Regions from separate parts of the Actinoallomurus acanthiterrae genome, predicted to be linked through region 3. Evidence: riboswitches for the same ligand, from Rfam matches in the RefSeq annotation. Region 3 holds a riboswitch; each other region holds the start of a gene.

Region 1 (4,204 bases), 790 kb from region 3:
AGGTCCGCGGTCTGCGTGGCGTGCTGGTCGGGGCCGAGGAGTCCATGCTGCGCGTGGTCGACCCGACCGGCGGGCGGAGCGTGATGGTGGTCGCCATGCCGACGTCCCGGATCGCCTGGTCGTACCTGTGGGGCCGGGGCGGCCAGGCGGACGCCGCCGACCCCGTGCGCGCCGCCGAAGCGATCGCGCACTCCCTCGGTCGCTGAGCCGCGAGATCGCCCGGCGGTAGGCACTTTACAAAAGCTACTTCCGAACGTATGTTCGAACTTGTCGCCTGCCTTCCCCCAGGCTCACTCCCTGTCATCGATCCGGAAGGTGGGCGGCCCGCGTGGGCGGAGCGAGCGATGGGTTCGCGGGGCGTGAAGACGCGCCGGGTGGCGGCCGATGAGCCGGGTGTACGGCGACCCGGTCGAGGTCTGGCTCAGCGACGGCAGGCCCTCGCGCTTCGTCTGGCGCGGCCGGCTCTACACGGTGCTGCGCGTCCTGGACCGCTGGGTCACCACCCGCGACTGGTGGCACGAGCGGCACCCCGAGGCCCCGGAAGGCGTCGAGCGGGAGTTCTGGCGCGTCGAGGCCACTCCGGACCGGGCGATCGGCGTGTACGAGCTGCGTCACGACCAGGAGACCGGCACCTGGATGCTCTCCCGCGCCTGGAACTGACGACGCGCCCTCGAGGGAGTTCAGGACTCGACGAGGTCGCGGATGGCCTTCAGGGTCGGCTCGTCCTTCACCCCGGCGATGAGGAGCGTGGTCACGGGTGAGTCCTGCCACAGGCGGAGGCGTTCCTTGATGCGGCCGATCGGACCGAGCAGGGAGATGGAGTCGGCCAGCTCGTCCGGCACCGCCTTGATCGCCTCGTCGCGCCGGCCGGACAGGAACAGCTCCTGCACGCGTACGGCCTCCTCGGCGTAGCCCAGCCGCCCGATCAGGTCGAGGTGGAAGTTGCGGTCCTTGGCGCCCATCCCGCCGATGTAGAACGCCAGCGGGATCTTGGCGAACTCCAGCGCGGTCGCCAGGTCGTCCGTCACGATCGTCGTCACGGTCGCGGCGACGTCGAACCCCTCCCGGCGGCCCGCCAGCGACGCCCCGAACACCGCCTCGATCCGGGTCGGATCGACGAAGAGGGGCAGCCAGCCGTCCGCGATCTCGGTGGCGAGGGCGATGTTCTTCGGGCCCTCCGCGCCGAGGTAGACCGGGATCCGCGGGCGTACGGGATGGACGATCGACTTGAGCGGCTTGCCGAGACCGGTGACGCGGCCGGGACCGTACGCCGACGGCGGCAGCGGCAGCGGGTAGTGGGGGCCGGTGGAGGTCACCGGCTCCTCGCGCCGCCAGACGTCCCGCAGGATCCGGACGTACTCGCGCGTGCGCTCCAGCGGCCGGGCGAACGGCACGCCGTACCAGCCCTCGACGACCTGGGGGCCGGACGCGCCGATGCCGAGGGTGAGCCGGCCGCCGGACAGCGCGTCGAGCGTCAGCGCGTGCATGGCGGTCGCGGCGGGGGTGCGGGCGGACATCTGGACCACCGCCGTGCCCAGCTTGATGCGCGACGTCCGGGCGCCATACCAGGCGAGCGTGGTGAAGGCGTCGGAGCCGTACGCCTCCGCGGTGAAGACGTACTCATAGCCGAGCCGTTCGGCCGCCAGCACCGTCTCGGTGGCGTCCTCCGGATCCCGCTGCCAGTAGCCGACGTTGATGCCGAGCCTCATCCGCGCGCCTCCTCAAAACTAGAACGCGTTCTATTCAAGCAGATCGACGTCGATCCGGCACGGGCCCGACCGCACGGCCGCGGCGGCCGTACAGGCGTGGCGGCCGTACGGGGGGCGGTGCGGGTGTGCGGCGCCGGCCTGTGCGCCGAGGCCCTGCTCCGGACCTGCGGTGTCGCGGGCCAGACCGGATATGTCATGCTGTCTCCCGGCGATACGCGGAGGAACCCGGTGCGAATCCGGGGCTGTCGCGCAACTGTGACCGGGGAGTTCTTCCTTACGAAAGGCCACGGCGTGAGCCGGAAGGCCGAGGGTGGGCGACGAGCCGGGAGCCAGGAGACTCCGGTCGCCGATGCCAGACCACCTACGGGCGCGTTAACCCGAGGAAAGGACGACCACCGGGTGAACACCTATCCGTTCTCCGCCATCACGGGGCTGGACGACCTCAAACTCGCCCTCCTGATCAACGCGATCTCCCCGGCCGTCGGCGGCGTGCTGGTCCGTGGCGAGAAGGGCACCGCCAAGTCCACCATCGTGCGCGGCCTCGCCGCGCTGCTGCCGGACGTCACGGTCGTGGAGGACTGCCGGTTCTCCTGCGACCCGCAGGCGCCGGACCCGCAGTGCCCCGACGGGCCGCACGGCGAGGACGGCGGCACGCTGGTCCGGTCGGCGCGACTCGTGGAGCTGCCGATCGGCGCCGCCGAGGACCGCCTCACCGGCTCGCTCGACCTCGAACGCGCCCTGACCGAGGGCGTCCAGGCGTACCAGCCCGGCCTGCTGGCCGAGGCCCACCGCGGCGTCCTGTACGTCGACGAGGTGAACCTGCTCCACGACCACCTCGTCGACCTCCTCCTCGACGCCGCCGCGATGGGGCAGTCGTACGTCGAGCGCGAGGGCGTCTCCATCCGGCACGCCTCCCGGTTCCTGCTGGTCGGCACGATGAACCCCGAAGAGGGCGAGCTGCGGCCGCAGCTGCTCGACAGGTTCGGCCTGACGGTGGAGGTGACGGCCACCCGGGACCCGGAGGAGCGGGCGGAGGTCGTCCGGCGGCGCCTGGCCTTCGAGGCCGATCCCGCGACGTTCACGCTCGGCTGGGCGCGGGCCGAGGCCGAGCTGGCCTGGCGGATCGGCCAGGCACGCGCCAGGCTCTCCGAGGTCGTGCTTCCGGACGGCGCGCTGCGCCAGATCACGGCGGTGTGCGCCGCGTTCGAGGTGGACGGGCTGCGCGCCGACATCGTGATGGCCCGCGCCGCGATGGCCCTCGCCGCCTGGCACGCCCGGACCGTCGTCACCGCCGCCGACGTCCGCGTCGCCGCCCGGCTCGCCCTCCCACACCGGCGCCGCCGCGACCCCTTCGACGCGCCGGGCCTGGACGAGGACAAGCTCGACGACGTCCTCGACAGCACCGCCGACTACGACTCCGACGACGACCCCGGCTCCTCCCTTCCGGACGTGCCCCAGCCGCGCACGGGGAGCGAGCCGGACCCCGCACCCGGTCCGGACACCGGCCCCGACCCGGACACCACCGTCGAGTGGGGCTCCCGGCGCGACTCCGGCGACGAGGACCCCGACGACGACCCCGACGGCGGTCCCGACGGTCCCGGCCCGGACGGCTCCGGCCCGGACGGGTCCGGCGACTCCGACGGGCGGCACGCCCCCGAGGGGGCGCTGGTCGACATCGAGCAGGCGCTGTCGGGCGGGGACGCGGGCGAGGACGACGGCGAGCGCACCCGGGTGGACTCCCCGGAACCGGCACCCGCCGACGCCGTCTTCCGGACGCGGGTGTTCACCGTGCCGGGTCTCGGCGACGGCGCGCCGGGCCGCCGCTCGCGCGCCCGCACGCCGTACGGCCGGACGACCGGCGCGCGCCGGGGCACGCGTTCGCTGCACCTGACCGCGACGCTCCTCGCCGCCGCCCCGCACCAGCGCGCCCGCGGCCGCACCGGCGCCGGGCTGGTGATCCGCTCCGGTGACCTGCGCGAACGCGTCCGGGAGGGCCGGGAGGGCAACCTGGTGCTGTTCGTCGTCGACGCGAGCGGCTCGATGGCCGCCCGGCAGCGGATGCGCGCCGTGAAGGGCGCCGTGCTCAGCCTCCTCCTCGACGCCTACCAGCGCCGCGACAAGGTCGGCCTGATCACCTTCCGGGGCAGGTCCGCCGAGCTCGCGCTGCCCCCCACCTCCTCGGTCGAGGCCGGGGCCCGCCGCCTCGAGACGCTGCCCACCGGCGGGCGTACCCCGCTCGCCGCGGGCCTGCTGCGCGCCGCCGACGTGCTGCGCGCCGAACGCCTGCGCGACCCCGCCCGCCGCCCGCTGCTCGTCCTCGTGACCGACGGCCGGGCGACCCACGGCTCACCCGCCGACGCGCTGCGCGCCGCCGAACTGCTGCGCGGCGTCACCGCCGTCGTGGTCGACTGCGAGAGCGGTCCCGTACGCCTCGGCCTCGCCGGCGGGATCGCCGCCCGCCTCGGCGCCGAGGTCGTCAAGCTGGAGGAACTGGC
Region 2 (4,204 bases), 4.1 Mb from region 3:
CGACACCGCGGCCAGGTAGTGCCCGTGTCGCTGTAGGTGCTGCCCCAGGAGGGGGCGCTCCTCCGGCGCGCCGTGCCCGGTGTCGAGCCGGAACCGGGCCGATTCGCCCCAGTGGCCGATCACGCCGTTGGTGATGCCGAACTGACCGCTGGTGAGCGCGGTGCGCGACGGGAGGCAGGGCGAGTCCGACGCGTAGTAGTGGTCGAAGACGACGCTGCGCTCCGCGAGCCGGTCGAGGTTCGGGGTCGTCGGCCGGGCGTATCCGTAGGGCCCGGTGTGGTCGGCGCGAAGGGTGTCGACGTCGACGTAGATGATCCGCATCATCTCTCCAAACGGGCGAGGGTGAGCTCGAGCCAGGCGATGTAGGCGGCCGTCGAGGCGTACCCGCGCTCGTGGGCCAGGGTCTGTACTTCGGCACACCAATCCGGGTCGAGCTCCGGGATCGGGCCGGTGGCAGGCGCGGGCGTCATGTCCGGTCCGGTCTTCTGCTTCAGCCGGTACTCCAGCTCCGTGCGCAGGACCTCGACGGCGATGTCCTTGCCGAACTGCCCGCCGAGGACGAACCGGATCGTGAAGTCCGGGTCCATCGGCCGGGGTGACGGCGTGAACGGGGAACGCGCCCAGGCCACGACGGCCCGCCGTCCCACCGCGGTCAGCCGGTACACCTTCGCGTCCGGGCCGGCGGGACGGTCCTCGAGCCGGTGCTGCAGATGGCCCTGTTGCTCCAGCCTCGCCAGCGTGCGGTAGATCGGCGACAACGAGGCCCGGTAGCCGAGGAAGATGCCATGCCTTTCGAGCCACGCCCGCAGGTCGTAGCCGGAGGCGGGTCGGCGTGCCAGAACGCCGAGGACGATCGCCTCGGTGTTGGTGAGATGAGTCGTGGTATCTATGTGCACTAGGCTATAGCGAGCCAATGGAAAGTCAAGTGATCACATGCCCGGATACTGCATGTCAGGCGGATGGTGCTGGGGGAGCCGGACGTGCCAGGGCCATGCGCCAGAGACTGTGGCTATGGCCGTGTGCATATACTGCCGAGAGCTTTTCCCGCAAGGACCCGTTGGGCGAGGGCTGTACCTGGATGAGGTCGGGGTCAGCGCGGCGCGAGCGCGCGGGCCGAGTCGTAGCCTCCGCTGACGACGGTGGGTTCGGTGTCGAACACCATGACCGACCGGGACGACGAGTACGGCGGCCATCCCGGGTCGTCGCCGTGGACCTACGATGACGCGCTGCGGGGCTCACCAGTGGTCGTGGTGGATCGTGGTCTCCAGGGGGCGGCGGTGGCGCCAGCCGTGCTGTTCGAGGTCCGGTACGGGTTCCAGGTGGGTGACCGGCCCGAGACACAGCCAGGCGACGGGCCGGATCCCGGTCGGGATACCGAGCAGTTGACGCAGATGCGGTTCGCGGTAGAAGGAGACCCAGCCGACGCCGAGGTTTTCGGCGGTGGCGGCCAGCCAGAGGTTCTGGATGGCCAGGCAGACCGAGTACAGTCCCGCGTCGGCGATGGCGTGTCGGCCCAAGACCGCGGGGCTGCCTCGGTCGGGATCGTAGGTGACCACGATCGACAGGCTGCTCTCCAGTACACCGTCGATCTTTATCCGGGCGAAACGGTCGGCGGCGGCTGTGGTGAGGGTGGCGGTGAACGTGGCGCGTTCGTGCTGGACGTGGTCGTAGAAGGCGTGCCGGACGGCCGGGTCCGCCACGATGATGAAGTCCCAGGGTTGGGAGAGCCCGACGCTGGGCGCGGCGTGCGCGGCCGTCAGGATCCGGTGGATGACGTCTTCTGGTATCGGCGCGCCGGTGAACTGGGCGCGCACGTCACGGCGACGGTGGACCACGTCGTAGATGCCGGGGTTCATGGGCAGGCTCCCGCTGCGTCAGGCCACCTTGGCGGTGGCCGGTGGAGCGAGGCCGGTCTTCGGACTTCCGGATCGATGCCTGACCATCCGCCTTCCCGGCCTGGCGGCCAGTGGCTGCGCGTGTGCGCGTGGACGGCGGCTCCCCGGTTACCGCGGCGGGCCCGTGCCGGAATTTCACCGGCTTCCCGATTCTCCCCTCGTAGGGGCACCTCGCGTCAGTTCATGCCGCCGCGAGCGTATCAATCCCCGCCGCCCCCGATCACCAGGAGACGGGCAGTTCCCGGAAGCCGCGGATCAGCAGGCCCGTCTTCCAGGCGAGATCCTGGTCCGCGACCTCGATCCGCAGCCCGGGCAGGCGCGTCACCAGCGTCTCCAGCGCGACCTGCAGCTCGGCCCGGGCAAGCTGCGAGCCGAGACAGAAGTGCACGCCGTGGCCGAACGCGATGTGCGGATTCGCCTCTCGGCGGATGTCGAGGGCCTCTGGGTGGTCGAACACCCCCTCGTCGTGGTTGGCGGAATTGATGGACGGGATCACCGCCTCGCCCGCCCGGATCAGCACGTCGCCGAGCTTGACGTCCTCGACCGCCATGCGGGGGATGCCGCTGACCGCGCCGAGCGGTGTGTGCCGGAGCAGTTCCTCCACCGCCTGCGGCACCAGGGACGGGTCGGCGCGGAGCGCGGCGAGCTGGTCCGGATGCCGGGCGAGGACGTAGGCGAAGTCGGCGATCTGGGTCGCCGCGGTCTCGTGGCCGGTTACCAGAAGCCCGACGCTGAACTCCACGAGTTCCTGCTCGGAGAGCCGGTCCTCCTGGTCCCGCGCCTGCACGAGCGCGGTGAGCAGATCGTCCCGGGATGCCTCGCGCCGCAGCGCGATGAGGCCGGCGAGGTACTCGTTGAGCTCCGCCACCGCCGCCCCGATCTCCTCCATCGGGAGCGCGGTCGTGGACAGCAGCGCGTCCGACAGCACCCGGAACCGATTTCGGTCTTCGAAGGGGACGCCGAGCAGCTCGCAGATGACCGTGACCGGGAGCGGCAGGGCGAACAGCGCCACCAGATCCGCCGGCGGTCCCTGCGCGAGCAGGCGATCGGCGAGGTCGTCCGCGATCGCAGTGATCCGGGGCCGCAGCGCTTCGACGCGCCGGGCCGTGAACGCCTTGGACACCAGGCTGCGGATGCGCGTGTGCTCGGGCGGGTCCATGCTCATCACCCCGGCCGGGAACAGCGGCATCGGGGTGAATCGGGGCGGGTCCTGGCTCGACGTCATCGCGCGGGCGCTGAACCGCTGGTCGGTCAGCACTTGGCGGACGTCGTCGTACCGCGTGACGAGCCAGGCGTCGCCGCCGTACGGCAGCCGGACCCTGCTGATCGGTTCGGTCTTCCGCAGGCGGCCGTACTCCGGTTCCATCTCCAGCCGGGTTCCGTCGCCGAATGGGTAGTCCGGTGCGGTCATGTCCTGTCCTTTCTCCGGTTCAGTCGTCTTCGGGGGCCAGCACAACGCCGTCCGCCGTGCTAATGCGGATCGCCTCCACCGGACATGACTCGGCGATGGCGATGAGCTTCGGGTCCGGCGCGGAGCGCGGGCGAAGGGGCCGCGATCGCGGGCCGTGGAGCCGGAAGTACTCCGGCGCGGTGCCGGCGCACATCCCGCTGCCGACGCAGTGCGGGGCGACCTCGACCTGCCAGGGGCCGGCGGCCTCGGTTTCATCGGACGGCCGGGTCATCGGGAGCGGTCCCGGCGCCCGAGCGGGGTGAGCGGCGGCTCGAGGGCGCCGTTCGCGGGGAGCGGCGGGGTTCCGGTGTCCACGGGCGCCGCCGTGGTCCCGGCGGCGGCGTCCGTGGCCGGGGTCCTGCCGAGGCGCCGGACCATCCAGGTGTAGGTCAGGTCGAGCGCGAAGATGGCGACATAGAGGAACGGCAGCAGTGTGGAGTGCCGGTACACCGGCGCGGGGGGATAGAACAGCACTCCGAGCGCGGCGAGCAGCGTGCCGCCCATCTTGGACAGGGCGATGCCGAGCGACTGGCCGGCGAGCGAGCGCCGGGCGTTCAGCATGCCGAGGAACAGGCCCGACATGGCGAGGTTCTGCACGAACGAGGCACGCACGCCGTACACGTCGTGGAACTCCTCGTTCAGGAGGACCACGGTGGCGCCGGTGATGGCCAGCGAGGCCGCGAACATCGCGTAGAAGCCGGCCCGGCCACACCAGGACACCAGCCACGAGAACTGCGCCGGCCCGTACCGCAGCGTCTGCCAGAGGATGACGAGGTCGAAGGCGAACCACACGAAGTTGACGACGAACTGCGCGGCCAGCTTGACCGGGTCGTGGTGCGGCGGCAGCGCGACGAACGTG
Region 3 (4,204 bases):
GGTCCATGCCGGGGTCGAGCAGGCTCATGAGCCCTCCTTCGTCGGGGGAGCGGCCAGGCGCACTGTGCTCATGATTCGCTCGCTGCGCTCGCTCATTGGCACGCCTCGCAGGTCTCGGGGTTCTCCAGGGAGCACATGAGCGTCTCCTGGACGGGGGCGACGGTCGTCTGCGCGATCCGGGTGGCCGGCCGTGACCGCAGGTAGTACGTGGTCTTGAGACCTGACCTCCAGGCGTAGGCGTACATCGAGGACAGCTTCCCGATGGTCGGGCTCGCCATGAACAGGTTCAGCGACTGGGACTGGTCGATGTAGGGCGTACGAGCCGCGGCCAGGTCGATCAGCGCCTTCTGCGGGAGTTCCCACGCGGTGCGGTACAGCCGCCGCAGCTCTTCCGGGAGCTCCGCGATCTCCTGCACCGATCCGTCGGCGCGCTTGATCGCGTCGCGCACCCGCGGCGTCCACCGCCCGCGCGCCTTCAGGTCCGCCACCAGGTAGGTGTTGATCTGCAGGAACTCCCCCGACAGGGTCTCGCGCTTGAAGACGTTGGACACCTGCGGCTCGACGCACTCGTAGCAGCCGGCGATGGAGGCGATGGTCGCGGTCGGCGCGATCGCGACCAGCAGCGAGTTGCGCAGCCCGACCTCGCCGATCCGGGCCCGCAGCGTCTCCCACTCGGCGGCGTGGACCGGTACGGCGTCCGGCCAGTGGTCGGGGTGCAGGACGCCGCGGGCGGCGCGCGTCCGGTCGTAGGAGGGGTGCGGGCCGTAGGTCGCGGCCAGCGCCGCGGACTCCCCGTAGGCGGCGAGCGCGATCTCCTCGGCGATGCGCGTGGAAAACGCGAGCGCCTCGGGTGAGTCGAAGGGCAGCCGCAGCCGGAAGAACACGTCCGCCAGGCCCATCACGCCGAGCCCGATCGGCCGCCACCGCCGGTTCGCCGTCGCCGCCTCCGGCGTCGGGTAGAAGCCGCGGTCGATCGTCCGGTCCAGGAACCGCACCGCCGTACGCGCGGTCGCCCGCAGCCGCGCCCAGTCGAGGTCGTCGTCGGTCACGTGGGCGGCGAGGTTGATCGAGCCGAGGTTGCACACCGCGGTCTCGGCGTCGTGGGTGACCTCGAGGATCTCGGTGCACAGGTTGGACAGGTGCACGACGTTGCCGGGCTCGGCGGTCTGGTTGCAGGCGCGGTTGGCGGCGTCCTTGAACGTCATCCAGCCGTTGCCGGTCTGGGCGAGGGTGCGCATCATCGCCCCGTAGAGCTGCCGCGCCGGGACCTGCCGGACGAACCGGCCCTCGGCCTCGGCCGCCCGGTAGGCGCGGTCGAACTCCTCGCCCCACAGGTCCACCAGCTCCGGCACCTGCTTGGGATCGAACAGCGACCAGGTCGCGTCCGCCTCGACCCGGCGCATGAACTCGTCCGGCACCCAGTTGGCCAGGTTGAGGTTGTGCGTACGCCGCGCGTCCTCGCCGGTGTTGTCCCGGAGCTCGAGGAACTCCTCCACGTCGGCGTGCCAGGGCTCGAGGTAGACGCACGCGGCGCCCTTGCGCCGGCCGCCCTGGTTGACCGCCGCGACGCTCGCGTCCAGCGTCCGCAGCCACGGCACGATCCCGTTGGAGTGCCCGTTCGTGCCCCGGATCAGCGAGCCCCGGCTCCGCACCCGGCTCCAGGAGATCCCGATGCCGCCGGCGTACTTGCTCAGCCGGGCCACCTGGCCGTACCGCTCGTAGATGGCCTCCAGCTCGTCGCGCGGGGAGTCCAGCAGGAAGCAGGAGGACAGCTGCGGGCGGGCGGCCCCGGAGTTGAACAGCGTCGGCGAACTCGGCAGGTACGCCAGCCGCGACATCAGGCCGTACAGCTCCGCCGCCTCGGCCACGCTCTCGGCCAGCCCGCAGGCCACCCGCAGGAAGAAGTGCTGCGGGCGCTCCAGCACCCGCCGCGTCGTCGGATGCCGCAGCAGGTACCGGTCATAGACGGTGCGCAGCCCGAAGTAGGTGAACCGGTCGTCGGCGTCATGGTCGACCAGCGCGTCCAGCGCCGCCGCGCTACCGGCGACGAACCCCGCGGTCTGCTCGTTGAGCAGCCCCTGCCCATGGGCCACCGCGACGGACTCGGTGAACGTCACCGGCCCGGTCTCCGCCGCGATCGACCGGGCGAGCAGCCGGGCCGCCACCGTCGAGTAGACCGGGTCGGTGACGACCAGCGCGGCGGCCCGCCGTACGGCCTCGGCCAGATCACCGGCTCCGGTGATGAGCGCCGGATCGGCCTCCGGCAGTCTGGCGCAGACACGCTCGACCTCGGAAGCGGCGGTGGCCGGGTTGGGCGCGATGAGCTGTTGTGTCACGTGCTCTCCTCGTGGGCTTCACCCTCGCGGAACGGACGCGCACGGACGGCAGGCTCCGCCGCCGGCCCTCCCGCGAGGCCTGGACGACCGCGCGCTCTCGCGCACGGGTCGCTGGCAGGTCTTCGGACTCGCGGGCACGCCTGCCAGGGCAGACGCCTAGTGGCCGTCGCTTCCCAGGCCCGATCGAGCCCAGTGCCATTGACGGCGGTCGTTCCCGCTCACCGCTGCGGGGCAGTCCCGGAATTCCACCGGGTTCCCTCTTACGACACCTGTCCCAGAAGGAACAGGTGAACCAGCAACAACGAGAACCATACATGTAGGGGGTAGAGGAGCGCACCACCACTAGATATTGGGCGTGTTGCGGAAGGGAGCCTGCGAGCCGCGCGCGCCGAAACGGCCCTCGGCGGTGATCCGCCGAGGGCCTTCGGGAGGTGCGTCCTACGCCGTGACCGGTGCCTGCGCGGTCCGGGGACCTTCGGCCGTACGGGCGAGCAGTCGTTCGGCCATCGGCGCGAAGCACAGGCCGATCGCGGCCCACATGATCGCCTGCGCGGCCACCGAGTACAGGCGGAAGGAGAACAGCACGTCCGCCGGGAAACCCGGATAGACGATCTGCCCCTGCTGGTTCTTCAGCGGGAGCGGTGTCTCCGTCGCGTGCCTGCCGTACTCGTGGACGTTCGCCGACAGGTGCCCGAACGAGGGAAGCACGGCCATCACGACCCCGAGCGCCACGACGCAGGCCAGCCCGGCCAGCAGGGTCGAGTTCCAGTTCCCGAAGCGGGGCTTGAGCTTCTGGCCGAGCCAGACCGCCAGGATCAGGAACAGGATGGAGAACCCGACCATCAGCAGGTACAGGCCACCTCGGTCGCGGATGGTCTCGTGGTGGCCGACCGCGGGCGGATCGGCCGGGTACTTGGCGAAGGGGATCAGGTAGAACCCCAGGAACCCGCCGAGGGCGACCAGCAGCGCCAGCGTCCGTGGCCGCAGGTTCCCGGTGCGGCCGCAGGCCAGGATGTAGGCGACCGCGTACAGGGCGCCCATCGCGGCGCCGAACAGGATGACGCCGACGCCGGCGCCGACGTTCGCCTGGATGGTGCGGCTGAAGAGGTCCGGGTGGGCGGCCTCGGGCGTGATGCCCGCCGCCTTGTCGAGCATCGCCTGCGCGGCGTCCCGGCCGCTCTCATAGTCGACGGCGGCCTGGATCTGCGGTTCGGCGAAGATCCGCGCGAAGACGAACGCCAGGATTCCACCGATCGCGCCCACGAGCAGCCCACGCAGGATGAATCGCCGTTCCACGGCGTACTCCTAAAGGTGTGGCGTCGCGGACGGGATCAGTGGCAGGGGAACCCGAGGAGGTGCCGGGCGTCGTGGACGAACTCGTGGATGGCCATGTTGTTGCCGAAGACCGAGGTCGCGCCCTGGTCGACGCCGATGAAGTAGTACACGGCCAGGCCGAGCAGCACGGTGCCGAACAGCCACAGGGCGGCCCGGGTACGGGTAACCACGACGGGAGTCGTACGGCGGGTGGGCAGCGTCGAGGTCGTCATGTCACAGCCTCCTCAAGGGATCCAGCGTCCCTGTCACGGGTGGAGCGCTTAGATGGCGGAGGGTCTGACTACCCGGCTCGAGGCCGGAACACAGTGGCGCGACCGTGCCGGATTTGCACCGGCTTCCTCTTACCATCACGTTCGTCCGGATCGTACGACCGAAAGTCGGCACCGTCAACGTCGCAGGAGGTCACCTACCCCATGACCGTACGGCTCGCGCTCATCGCGCACGCGGCCACCCGCGCCACCCGCGAGGCCCGCTTCCCCGATGACGAACCCCTCGACACGCACGGCGCCGAAGCGGCCACGGCCGCCGCGGGG
Region 4 (4,204 bases), 730 kb from region 3:
GCTCGTCGATCACGACGTACACCGATCCCGTGCCGGGCGGCAGGTCGGCGATCGCGCTGTCGGTGCGGGTGGCGCTGCCGAGCATGATGCCGCCGCCTCCCGGCGCGCGGAGCTCGGCGTGCTCGACCCGGCCTTCGTTCTCGTAGACGGCGACCTCCTCGAACCCGAAGGCGTCGACGAGGAACCGGATCGCGGCGTGGGCGTCCTTATAGCGGAGTGCGGGCCAGATTCGTGTTTCGCTCATGCCCTCATCGTTCCCGTGGAGCGTCCTCGTCGCCTTGGACGAATGGGAGCTCCTCGTCGGCCAGCCACAGCGACGGGGGACACCCGGCCAGGTCGTTCCAATCGCGGGCCAGGTGAGCCTGGTCGTAGTAGCCGCAGGCGGCCGCGACGTCCGCGAGCGGCGGGCGGCCGGGCCGCTGGAGCAGCTGTTTGGACCGCTCGAACCGCATCACGCGGGCGGCCTCCTTGGGCCGCAGGCCGTACTCCGCGGCGAACCGCTCGCCCAGGTGCCGCCGGCTCCAGCCCACCTCGCGCGCCAGGTCGGCGATCCGTACGGTCCCGTCGGTCTCGGCGAGCCGCTGCCAGGCGTACGCGATTTCGGGCGCCGGTCCCGGCAGCCGGCCGATGCCGCGCGACAGCACGTCCTCGACTACGGCGAATCGTCCCCGCCAGGTCGTGGCCTCGGTGAGGCGTTCGACCAGTTCCCCGGCCCGCGGGCCGATCAGGTCGTCGAGGGACAGGACGGCCCCGCCGATCGCGCCGGCGGGCAGCCCGAACAGGGAACGCGCCCCCTCCGGCGTGAGGTCGAGCTGGATCCCGGCCAGGTCACCGTCGTGCGCGATGGTCACCGGCCAGGTGTGCATGCCTCCCACGAGGGCCATGAAGGCGGTCGGCGTCCGGTCCGCGCCGACGAGCGTACGGGTCGGTGCGTCCAGGCCGAGGACCACGGTCAGGTGCCGGGACGGGAGCCCCCGATGCGTCCCCGGGGCGAAGCCCTCGTACCGGTAACCGACGCAGCGTGCCACCGACGGCGCGAGCCGCACCGACGGCCGTACGCGGGCCGTCTGACTGACGGTAGCGGCACTCCCCATGGCCTCCACGGTACGCGGCGGCCCTCGCCGACCGGCGGGCCGCGGAGGGTGCGGAGGGTGCGGAGGGTCTGCGTGTATCAAAGTATTACCAGCTCGCGTCGACCTGGTAATACTTTGATACATGGCCGATGCCTCTCCTGTAGGTACGTGACTATGCCGACGTATGGCGACTCGCGGGAAGCAACGCCTTCTCCGGTGCCGGGCTGCATGACGCGGTGACCAAAGCGGCACATCACCGAGGAGTGAAACCACGACCGCTCTCCGAAAGCATCAGGTCACTCATCGATCTTCGAGGACGTATCTACCGTGAATGGCGGAGGAGGCTGGGTCCGGACGGTGACGCGTATCCGGACGACTTCGCCGAGGTCGTCGCGGAGGTGACCGCGTTCGCCGATCCGCTGCTGGCCGGGCAGATCGTGGGGGCGGACTGGGATCCCGTCGCCAGGTCCTGGCGGAGATGAGGAGAGAGCCGCGGGGCGCGGCAGCCGTGCGGGTGCGCCGGGTGTTCCGGTGACCTGGGGCGGTGCGGGGTCGGGGGCGTCCTCGTAGACTGGGCGCGCGACGGCGAAGGGAAGGAACCCGGTGGGAATCCGGGGCTGTCCCGCAACTGTGACCAGGTAGCGAACCCGCGCGTACGGCCACGGCGACCAGCTGGAAGGCCGCGGGGGAGCGGTGACCTGGGAGTCAGGAGACTTCCCGCTGTCGGTGACCTTTTACCCGAGCCGGGGCGAGGACCCCCGAGGGAAGGAACGACGCGTGCGTGTCCTGCTGCTCTCAACGGCCGATACCGAACTCCTGTCGGCCCGCTCCGCGAACGCCGGATATGTGACCGGCAACCCGTCCCGGCTGGACGTCGCCGATCTCGACGGGCTCTGTGAGGGCGCCGATGTCGTGGTGGTCCGGCTGCTCGGCGGGCTGAAGACCTGGCAGGAGGGCGTGGCGGATCTGCGTCGCCGGGGCCTGCCGCTGATCGCGTTGGGCGGGGAGGCCGCTCCGGACGCCGAGCTGATGGCGCTGTCGACGGTGCCCGCCGGCGTCGCCGCCGAGGCGCTGGACTATCTGCGCGAGGGCGGTGTGGACAACCTGCGGGAGCTGGCCCGCTTCCTGTCCGACACCGTGCTGCTCACGGGTGAGGGCTTCGAGCCGCCGCAGCGGATGCCGGCGTACGGCGTGCATCAGACCGGTGTCGAGCCGAAGGACGGCCGGCCGACCGTCGGTGTCGTCTTCTACCGGGCGCACGAGCTGTCCGGCAACACCGCGTTCGTGGACACGCTGTGCGAGCGGATCGTGGAGCTGGGCGCGAACGCGCTGCCCGTCTTCTGCGGCTCCCTGCGTTCCGCCGACGAAGAGCTCCTAGAACTGCTGGGCCGGGCGGACGCCCTCGTCGTCACCGTGCTCGCCGCGGGCGGGGCCGTGGCCGCGGACGCGTCGGCGGGCGGCGACGAGGACGCGTGGGACGCCGGGGCGCTGGCCGCCCTGGACGTTCCCGTCATCCAGGGGCTGTGCCTGACGACGTCCCGTGCCACCTGGGAGGCGTCGGACGCCGCGCTGTCCCCGATGGACGCCGCGATGCAGGTCGCGATCCCCGAGTTCGACGGCAGGCTGATCTCGGTGCCGTTCTCCTTCAAGGAGGAGGGGCCGGACGGCATCCCCGTGTACGCCGCCGACCCGGAGCGGGCCGCGCGCGTCGCCGGGATCGCCGTCCGCCAGGCACGCCTCGGGCACACGCCGGTCGCCGAGCGCAGGCTCGCGATCGTGCTGTCGTCGTACCCGACCAAGCACGCCCGCGTCGGCAACGCCGTCGGCCTGGACACGCCCGTCTCGGCGGTCCGCCTGCTCGCGGCGCTGCGCGAGGCCGGCTGACGACGTCGGCGAACACCCCACCGACGGGGACACACTGATCCACTCGCTGATCGCGGCGGGCGGCCACGACGTCGAGTGGCTGACCGAGGAGCAGCTGCGTGCCGCGCCAGCCCGGGTGCCCCTGAAGGACTACGAGCGCTGGTTCACCGCGCTGCCGGAGTCGCTGCGCGAGGGCATGCGGGAGCACTGGGGCGAGCCGCCGGGCGAGCTGTACACCGACAACGACGAGATCGTGCTGGCGTCGCTGCAGTTCGGGAACGTCGTGCTCATGATCCAGCCGCCGCGCGGGTTCGGGGAGAACCCGGTGGCGATCTACCACGACCCCGATCTGCCGCCCTCGCACCACTACCTTGCGGCGTACCGCTGGCTGGACGAGGTGTTCGGCGCCGACGCGGTGATCCACCTCGGTAAGCACGGCACGCTCGAGTGGCTGCCCGGCAAGGGACTCGGGCTGTCGGACGAATGCGCTCCGGACGCGGTCCTCGGCGACCTGCCGCTCGTCTACCCGTTCATCGTCAACGACCCGGGCGAGGGCACCCAGGCGAAACGGCGCGGCCACGCTGTGGTCGTCGACCATCTGGTGCCGCCGATGGCGCGCGCCGACACGTACGGGGACCTGGCCAAGCTCGAACAGCTCCTCGACGAGTACGCCACCGTCCAGGCGATGGACCCGGCGAAGCTGCCCACCGTGCGCGCCCAGATCTGGACGCTGGTGAAGGCCGCCGAGCTCCACCACGACCTGCACGTCAGCGACGAGCCGGGCGAGGGCGACTTCGACGACTTCGTCCTGCACATCGACGGCTACCTCTGCGAGATCAAGGACGTCCAGATCCGCGACGGCCTGCACATCCTCGGCCAGGCTCCGGAGGCGGAGCAGCGCGTCAACCTGGTGCTGGCCGTGCTCCGCGCCGCGCAGGTGTGGGCGGGCCGGGCGGGCGCGCTGCCGGGCCTGCGCGCCGCGATCGCGCAGGCCTACGGGCTGGACGAGCGCGAGCTGCTCGCCGAACCGGGCGCGCGGGTGGAGGCCACGGCGCTCGCCGAGCTCGTGGACGGTCCCGCGCGGACCGCCTCCGACGTGGTCGACCTCCTCGAGGCGGTGGCGCGCCGGCTCGTCGTCGGCATGGAGACGCTCGGCTGGGATGCCTCCCGGGCCACCGCCGTCTGCGCCGAGGTGCTCGGCCATGAGGTTCCCGACGTCGTACGCCTGCTGGAGTTCGGCGCGCGCGAGGTCGTGCCGCGCCTGGACG

The links. A riboswitch is a leader RNA that binds a small molecule or an ion and turns the genes downstream of it on or off. The one in region 3 is predicted to bind cobalamin.
Region 1: another riboswitch for cobalamin. It lies ahead of ACYVF7_RS14175 (magnesium chelatase subunit D family protein); the one in region 3 lies ahead of ACYVF7_RS10420 (ribonucleoside-diphosphate reductase subunit alpha).
Region 2: another riboswitch for cobalamin. It lies ahead of bluB (5,6-dimethylbenzimidazole synthase); the one in region 3 lies ahead of ACYVF7_RS10420 (ribonucleoside-diphosphate reductase subunit alpha).
Region 4: another riboswitch for cobalamin. It lies ahead of cobN (cobaltochelatase subunit CobN); the one in region 3 lies ahead of ACYVF7_RS10420 (ribonucleoside-diphosphate reductase subunit alpha).

Annotation. Positions count from the first base shown of each region.
Region 1 is NZ_BAAHCO010000001.1:2,911,964-2,916,167, forward strand. It holds gene ACYVF7_RS14160 (hypothetical protein) at 1-206, shown strand, start outside; gene ACYVF7_RS14165 (DUF6504 family protein) at 385-660, shown strand; gene ACYVF7_RS14170 (LLM class F420-dependent oxidoreductase) at 681-1,709, opposite strand; cobalamin riboswitch at 1,928-2,049, shown strand; gene ACYVF7_RS14175 (magnesium chelatase subunit D family protein) at 2,109-4,204, shown strand, end outside.
Region 2 is NZ_BAAHCO010000001.1:6,238,033-6,242,236, reverse strand. It holds gene ACYVF7_RS29650 (sulfatase family protein) at 1-324, opposite strand, end outside; gene ACYVF7_RS29645 (PadR family transcriptional regulator) at 321-896, opposite strand; gene bluB (5,6-dimethylbenzimidazole synthase) at 1,236-1,856, opposite strand; cobalamin riboswitch at 1,890-2,084, opposite strand; gene ACYVF7_RS29635 (cytochrome P450) at 2,116-3,306, opposite strand; gene ACYVF7_RS29630 (ferredoxin) at 3,326-3,577, opposite strand; gene ACYVF7_RS29625 (transmembrane-type terpene cyclase) at 3,574-4,204, opposite strand, start outside.
Region 3 is NZ_BAAHCO010000001.1:2,120,394-2,124,597, reverse strand. It holds gene ACYVF7_RS10425 (ribonucleotide-diphosphate reductase subunit beta) at 1-28, opposite strand, end outside; gene ACYVF7_RS10420 (ribonucleoside-diphosphate reductase subunit alpha) at 93-2,336, opposite strand; cobalamin riboswitch at 2,433-2,648, opposite strand; gene ACYVF7_RS10415 (CbtA family protein) at 2,775-3,632, opposite strand; gene ACYVF7_RS10410 (CbtB domain-containing protein) at 3,668-3,883, opposite strand; gene ACYVF7_RS10405 (histidine phosphatase family protein) at 4,085-4,204, shown strand, end outside.
Region 4 is NZ_BAAHCO010000001.1:2,850,903-2,855,106, forward strand. It holds gene ACYVF7_RS13860 (VOC family protein) at 1-244, opposite strand, end outside; gene ACYVF7_RS13865 (helix-turn-helix domain-containing protein) at 249-1,094, opposite strand; gene ACYVF7_RS13870 (hypothetical protein) at 1,337-1,555, shown strand; cobalamin riboswitch at 1,667-1,789, shown strand; partial or broken gene cobN (cobaltochelatase subunit CobN) at 1,851-4,204, shown strand, end outside.